2 regions of the Paenibacillus sp. GCM10027626 genome follow, and region 2 is predicted to be linked to the other one. Evidence: a T-box and tRNA genes for the amino acid it is inferred to sense, from the RefSeq annotation. Region 2 holds a T-box; the other holds one or more tRNA genes.

Region 1 (3,662 bases), on a different contig from region 2:
GTAGTCGCGTATATAGTCCATAAATTTCCTCCTCTCGGTAGAAACTTCTGTTTGTTCATATCCTCATCGCTGACAGCGATATGGTTTCTAACTAAACGAAATCTTGAGAATATGAAGCGAAGTCTTCGAAAATAAGCTGTCTGTCATGATTCAGATAAAAAAAGCCAATTGAGTCCTGTCGCGGAGCGCCCCTTTTTGCATCTGCGCCATGCTGGTGAACGCGGATAATAGAGGCATCAATCATCACACTTTCGTCATCGGGATCAGCAGATAGGACATTTAGCATGCGGCCGAATATTCCCGCCTGTTCCCAGCGGCGGAATAGTGTATACACCGATTGCCAGGGACCATAATAGTGGGGCAGGTCGCACCAGGGCGCTCCCAGAGCATTGGACATTAGTATACTTTGAAAACACACCCTAGAGTATGAATGTGTTTTACAGAATCTAATATACATGCTTTTCGAGACAAAATAAAGCGATTTGCAAGAGCCGACGATTTAAAATGAGAGCTGGTTTAGTGAATCCTTCTCTATACCTTATGGTCATTTTCATCTGGCTTCCTTTCTTTTCCATACCTTGTACCCAAAAAAGTTGGTCTCCATAATAAAAAAGTCGTCCTCCCTTTGTCTCACTGACAAAGGAAAGGGCGACTTTGTTCTTCTATCCGAATATTCCTTAAGTCTGAAATTTTTTTCACACTTCATTCAACATCATATCAAACCGTGAATTATAAGTCTATATTTTTTTGGCCGGATATGCAAAAATAATTTCGATATGAAGCCAGAATTTAATTTATATTGGAGGGAAACACGATATGGCAACTTCACTTAAAGAATCGAAGAGAAAAGAGCGACGATCATGGTATTCGGTCGTGGCAATTGCATTAGGAGCTTTTTCATTAGTCATCGCCGAGCTTTTGCCTGTGGGTTTACTAACCGAAATTAGTAAAGATCTGCAGGTAACCGAAGGGACAGCTGGCTTGATGGTCACCGGTACCGGTTTGTTGGCGGCTATCGGGGCTCCAGTCACTACGATTGCCATTGGCCGTTTGGACAGACGAAATGTTTTATTGGGACCTACCCTGATGCTGCTTGTCTCAAGCGGTATTCCCATTTTAACTGGAGAATTACATTCGTTGCTTCAACAATATTTGCTTTTGTCGTTTTTATTCTACAGTTCGTATTTCTTCCAAATCTCCCTACGAAAAAAGGGCTTGGTGTATCCGACTTTTTTGGTATACTCCGAAACAGAAACATGCGGATAGTTTTAATCTCAGCCGTTTTTTCGATAAGCGGTTAAAATATACACCGTTTTATTAGGGTCACCACCACATAAAAGGAAAAAACGACGCTAACAATGCTACTGAAAAAAAGAGCAGGTTGCCGTAGCACCTGCTCCGAAATAATCTATTATTTGTCATTCTCCGTTAGTTTTCCTTCTTTATTACCGAGTTGTTCCGCCAAACCGATTAGAAGTCCTTCATTTCCACGAATGTAGCAGATCCGATACGAGTCCCCGTACTGAACCACTTCGCCAACGAGCCGAGCACCATACCTAGTGAGTCTGGATACCATTTCGTCAATGTCTTCAACGGTGAACATGACGCGTAGGTATCCTAGGGCGTTTACAGGAGCAGTCCGGTGGTCTGATATAGTAGGTGGGTTGAGAAATCGCGAAAGTTCAAGTCGGCTGTGGCCATCTGGGGTAACCATCATAGCAATCTCTACGCACTGAGAACCCAGTCCGGTTACGCGACCAGCCCATTCACCTTCGACAGTGGCTCGCCCTTCGAGCTTCAAGCCAATCTCCTGGAAGAAAGAGATTGCGTCATCAAGGGATTCTACAACGATGCCGACATTGTCCATTCTTAGTAATTTGTTTTTTGCCATAGTTTTATCTCCTCATGTGTACAAATTTACAACCCGATCATTACCATTACCTTCTAAGAGATTAACAGTCTACAACTTTATTTTCTGAGTCTAACACTTTATTTTTCCAGTCTAATAGTTTATTTTCTTTTACACCTGGCTGTTATCATTTATAGGGTGCCCAATGATTCAACTGTAAAGGGATTCAGTTCGCCGAACCGTCCGTTCCGGATTTTCATCGCCCATTCTGGGTCTACTAACAACGAGCGACCAACGGCCACCAGATCAAATTCATTCCTCTCAAGTCTCTCAATCAATCTATCAAGACCGGTAACCTGGGTTACTTGACCGGAAGCGAAGGAACGAATGAATTCTTCGTTCAGAATCGCCGGTTGAACAATGATAAATGTCAACACCCGCATTTGTCAGCGGCTCAAGTTTCTTCTGCCCAGGTAATGAGCACCAGCTTAAACATATTGAATAACAAAAAGGTTCCTTCTCTGCTAGAAAAAGCAGATTAGAAACCTGTCATTGATGAAGTGGTGCGGTCGAGAGGACTCGAACCTCCACGGTATTGCTACCACTGGCACCTGAAGCCAGCGCGTCTGCCAATTCCGCCACGACCGCAAAATGTTTACTTAGTTGTAAACACTAATAATCACAAGAAATATCATAACATTCTGAGACAAGTTTTGTCAAGCAGTTCTCATGAATAAAAGACCATCCTCCTTACAAACTTTAAGGAAGGACAGCCCTTCTAAGCTCAACTGCTCTAGTCGAAAATATCACCTAGCATATCGAACATGGATTTTTTCTTTTTGGGTCTTCCATATTTGTCATACTCTTTGTATTTATCATCGCCGCGTTTTTCATACCCATACGGCTCGCGTTCTTGATGTGAGCCGGCATGTCCACGCTCAGGATAATCGCCCTGCCGATCCACTCCTCGATAATGCTGCTCTTCTATACGATCATACTCGTCCTGAATACGCCGCATTCCTTGCATCAGCTTATCGAGCTCTCCCCGATCAAGCCATACCCCTTTACAATCCGGACAGATATCAATCATGACACCGTCCTTCTCCACCTCACGCATACGCACATCTGTACATACAGGACACTTCATTTGCCGTAAACCTCCTAAGATTAGGTTGAGCAATCTCGTTTCAGCTTATAACCGACAAAAAAGGCTATATGAACAATACGCTTGAACGCTATTTCTCGTTTCAAAAATTATTTGCTCTGCAAACTATGCTTATTCGGACTAGCCAAGCTCCGTCCGCGGCGCGGCTGCAGGCTCATAAAGATAGCTGCGGCTTAATTTCACGACTCTCCGGTTTCCTTTGCGAATGATGACACTTTCCTCATCCCAGGCAACGACAATGCCGATTACATCATTTAGTTCAAGCGCATCGCGCACAACGCGCACTTCCGTTCCCTCAATGCGGTAATGATCAAGCTGTTCTTCAGTTACCATTGTGATTGATGTCCTCCTTCCTTTTAAAGCCATCATTCCTTATACAAAAGGATCTCAATGGCCGCTTTCCCGCTCATTGAGATCCTTCGGACACCACAGCGGTCGTGCTGCGGCAAGCCATTTAGCCTTATTTTAAATCCATTGATTCAGCCGACTCTTCCTTCGAATCGTTGGTTTCGTACCATTCATCCAATACCCGGGAAGACATGACACGCCCAGCAACATAATCGGCTTGTTTTTGCGTAAATTGTTCACGCCAGGCGATCTCAAGCTCGCTGCAAAGCTTAACAATCGTAAGCAGCTCCGACCAGGCTA
Region 2 (3,662 bases):
TTAATCGCGTAGGCGCCAGTAAAGACCCCCGTCTTATCCTTGGCCAGATCAGTGCGCTCCAGATCGCTTTTGCGCGCAGCCGCTTCACGATAAGCCTCTACCGCCGCCTTCTGCTCAGCTGTCGTAATTTGCTCCACCAATTGATGCTCCGGAGCGAGTACGCAATATGTCGCGCCGAACAATGTGTCCGGGCGCGTCGTAAAGACGACAAGCTCGCTCGAATGCCCATCGATGGCAAAGGTCACTTCCGCGCCTTTCGACTTGCCGATCCAGTTGCGCTGCATGTCTTTAATGCTTTCAGACCAGTCGAGCTCTTCCAGATCCTCCAACAGCCGCTCCGCATATTCTGTAATTTTCAGAACCCATTGCCGCATTGGCTTGCGCACTACCGGATGGTTGCCGCGCTCGCTCAAGCCGTTAATAACTTCCTCATTGGCAAGCACAGTGCCAAGCGCCGGACACCAGTTGACCGGTACCTCGTCGACATAAGCCAGCCCCTTGTTATACAGCTGGATAAAGATCCATTGCGTCCATTTGTAGTATTCCGGATCGGTCGTGCTAATCTCGCGGTCCCAGTCATACGAAAAGCCAAGCGATTTGATTTGCCGGCGGAAATTGTTGATGTTCTTGATCGTAATATCCCGCGGGTGCTCGCCAGTATCGAGCGCATGCTGCTCGGCCGGCAGCCCGAATGCATCCCAGCCCATCGGATGGAGCACATTGAAGCCGCGCATCCGCTTATAGCGGGAAACGATATCGGTGGCCGTGTAGCCTTCCGGATGGCCTACGTGCAGCCCCGCCCCGGATGGATACGGGAACATGTCAAGCGCGTAAAACTTCGGCTTTCCTGCCTCCTCCGTCGTCTTGAATGTTTTATGCTGATCCCAATATTGCTGCCATTTTGGTTCAATCGTTTGCGGATTATAACCTTGCGGCTCTTGTCGTTCTTGTACCATAATTAACCGCCTCCCTATTCTTCATCTGCACAAGAAGAAACGGCTGACGCCGTACTTGGCGCTATCGCCAAGCTTCTTCCCCTGAAATTTTTATAAAACATATCGGGTGAAAACGAATAATTTCCATAAAAACAAAAAACTCCCGCCCCCAGCGACAACGCTAGGGACGAGAGGATATTGCTCCCGTGGTACCACCCTAGTTAGCAAAAAGCATGCTTTGCTCCTGCTCACTCAGCACCCTTAACGCGGGTGAAACGGCATGCTTTCCTGCAGCTGATCTTCCCGCAGCTCGCACGCGGCTCCAAGGCGAGTTCATATCCGCGTCGCTCCGGCTTGCACCAACCGCCGAATCTCTGAAACCGACACCGCAATACTACTGATCCTTATCAACGCCACAACCAAATATTAGTTTGATTATAATGAAGCTCTGCCCCACTGTCAAGCGATGCCGGTCCGAGTCGGATCCGGATTACAGCCTTAAGCAGCGGCCGCCCCCGCATCATGACGGTTTGACCGCTACAAAAAATAACCGTTCCGCTTCTGAATCAGGGGCCGCGAAAGTGAAGTCCGCATATTGCTCCACACTAGTGAAGCCTGCGCGCCTTAAAGCGCCCGCGATCCATGAAGGCTCATAGGCCCGCTGCACATGCGTCTCCTCAAAACGGATGAAGCGCGCGCCGCGCTCATTTCCCTCCCGGGCAAAAATCGTCAGATGGTGCTCGATTTCTCTGCGCGCCTCATCGTAATCACTCGTCCAAATGTATGCCACATCCCGCTCATCGAGCGTAAACGGCTGCTGCTCGGCGTACTGCTCCAGCTGCCGCGGAGCGTGCACATCAAAAATTAACAGCCCGCCGGGCTTCAACCCTTTATAAGTCGCGCGGAAGGCCGACTCTACATCCTCTTCTTCGAGCAAATAATTCAAGCAATCGCAAAATGAGATCGCCGCATCTACCGGTTCAGGGAGCTCCCAGTCCCGCATATCCTGCTGCAGCCAGCGGATCGAACCGCTATCCGGGTTTATCGCTCGTGCCGGCGGCTCGTCCCACTTGCTGCGCCCTACGGTCAGCATATCGGCGGAAATGTCAATCGCATATACTTGAAAGCCCGAACGAGCGAGCGGAATGGATAAGCTGCCTGTCCCGCAGCCGAGATCCGCTACTGTTGCAGGAATGCCATACTTTTCCCAGCACTGCCTGGCAAAGCGCAGCCAATCGGGATAGGGCATATCTTCCATCAACCGGTCATAAACAGCGGCAAACTGCCGATAAGCCTGCATTTGCCCTTCCCCTCCCATTCGCCTTGCGCTAATTGTCCCGTTTTTGCTCCTGCTGCTCTGCTGCAGCAGAAGTCAGTTTCGTCCAGTTGCCCTCTTGAACGACCAGACCTTCGCGCATCAGCTTGCCAAGCGCCCGCTTGAACGCTGATTTGCTGATCCCGAATCTTTGCTTAATCAGATCGGCCTCAGTCTGATCCGAGTAGGGCATCGCACCACCCGGACGCTCCTTCAAAAATGCCAGCAAACGATCGGCGTCCTCCACGCGGCCAACTTCTTTGACCGGAGTCATCGACAGGTTTACACGGCCGTCCTCGCGAATAAAGGTGACGCGCCCCCGCACCCGTTCGCCGAGACGAAGCGGGTGAGCGCGCTCTGCCTCAGGGATGAAGCCAAGCGCGCCAAAACCGACCACTCCGCCATCAATCAGCACAAAGGAGCCGATCTTCAGCGTCTTTGTCACCCAGCCTTCCACCCATGTATTGCTCCAGCTAACCGGCGCCCGGAAGACAAGCGCAAGCAAATCCTCTTCAGTGGCCAGCTTGGCGAATAAGCGGCCGATTTTATCATGAGCCAGTTTGACGAACACCTCATCGCCGCGGCGCGGACGAAGCGATTGCAACTCAGGCTGCTCAGACAACGGCAGCAGCAGTTGACGCCCAAGCCCCATCTCCAGAAATACGCCAATGCGCGAATGAACATCCGCTACCTGCAAGCGGGCAACCTCGCCCAGCGTAATGAGCGGGCGCTTCATTGTCGCGGCAATCCGATCCTCGGAATCAAAAAAAATAAACACTTCCATTTCGCTGCCGATTTTCGGCTTGCTGCCAGTAAGCTCTGTATAATGAAGCAGCACTTCCTGCTCGCCGTCAGTCAAAAAAAAGCCGTAGGGCGACACTTCCCGCGCCACCCTTAGCCGGGTTACCGTTCCCGCTGTCAGAGTCATACGAACTCCACTACTTTCGCGTCAGACCATAGCCGTTCAATGCTATAATATTCGCGTTCATCGCGATGGAACACATGGACGACAACATCTCCGATGTCGATCAGCACCCATCGGCCGGAATCGACACCTTCAATGCCGCGGATATGCGCCCCTTGCCCCTCCGCCTGCTTGCGAATTTCAGTCGTAATCGATTGTACCTGCGTATCTGAATTGCCGTGGCAAATGACAAAATAATCAGCCACAAGAGAAATACCCTCCAAATCAAGCACTACGATCTGATGCGCCTTTTTCTCTTCCGCCGCCGCCACGACAACCTGCATTAGTTGTTCCGAAGTTACTGCCATTGCTCAGCCTCCCGTATTTTTAAAATTAAATCGTTGCGCGCAGCTACCGTTAACGGAAAGATGCGCTTGCCCTTCGCCAGCAAAAATCCGATTGTCGAATCGAACCCCGCCAGCAGCGCTTCATCCAGGCTCACCTCTGC

Evidence for each region. The T-box of region 2 lies ahead of leuS (leucine--tRNA ligase). A T-box ahead of a tRNA ligase gene usually reads a tRNA of that ligase, here a tRNA-Leu.
Region 1: it has a tRNA-Leu gene. The T-box ahead of leuS (leucine--tRNA ligase) is inferred to sense a tRNA for this amino acid. The anticodon was not compared.

What each region holds. Positions count from the first base shown of each region.
Region 1 covers NZ_JBHTHC010000009.1:320,108-323,769, reverse strand. Annotated here, with positions in the region: gene ACFQ0N_RS19505 (hypothetical protein) at 1-21, opposite strand, end outside; gene ACFQ0N_RS19500 (transposase) at 92-457, opposite strand; gene ACFQ0N_RS19495 (MFS transporter) at 817-1,266, shown strand; gene ACFQ0N_RS19490 (VOC family protein) at 1,412-1,891, opposite strand; partial or broken gene ACFQ0N_RS19485 (12-oxophytodienoate reductase) at 2,041-2,187, opposite strand; tRNA gene ACFQ0N_RS19480 (tRNA-Leu) at 2,411-2,497, opposite strand; gene ACFQ0N_RS19475 (TFIIB-type zinc ribbon-containing protein) at 2,643-2,996, opposite strand; gene ACFQ0N_RS19470 (hypothetical protein) at 3,135-3,347, opposite strand; gene ACFQ0N_RS19465 (hypothetical protein) at 3,475-3,662, opposite strand, start outside.
Region 2 covers NZ_JBHTHC010000014.1:46,432-50,093, reverse strand. Annotated here, with positions in the region: gene leuS (leucine--tRNA ligase) at 1-956, opposite strand, end outside; T-box leader at 1,116-1,355, opposite strand; gene ACFQ0N_RS24295 (class I SAM-dependent DNA methyltransferase) at 1,456-2,235, opposite strand; gene ACFQ0N_RS24290 (CvfB family protein) at 2,264-3,178, opposite strand; gene rsfS (ribosome silencing factor) at 3,175-3,522, opposite strand; gene yqeK (bis(5'-nucleosyl)-tetraphosphatase (symmetrical) YqeK) at 3,513-3,662, opposite strand, start outside.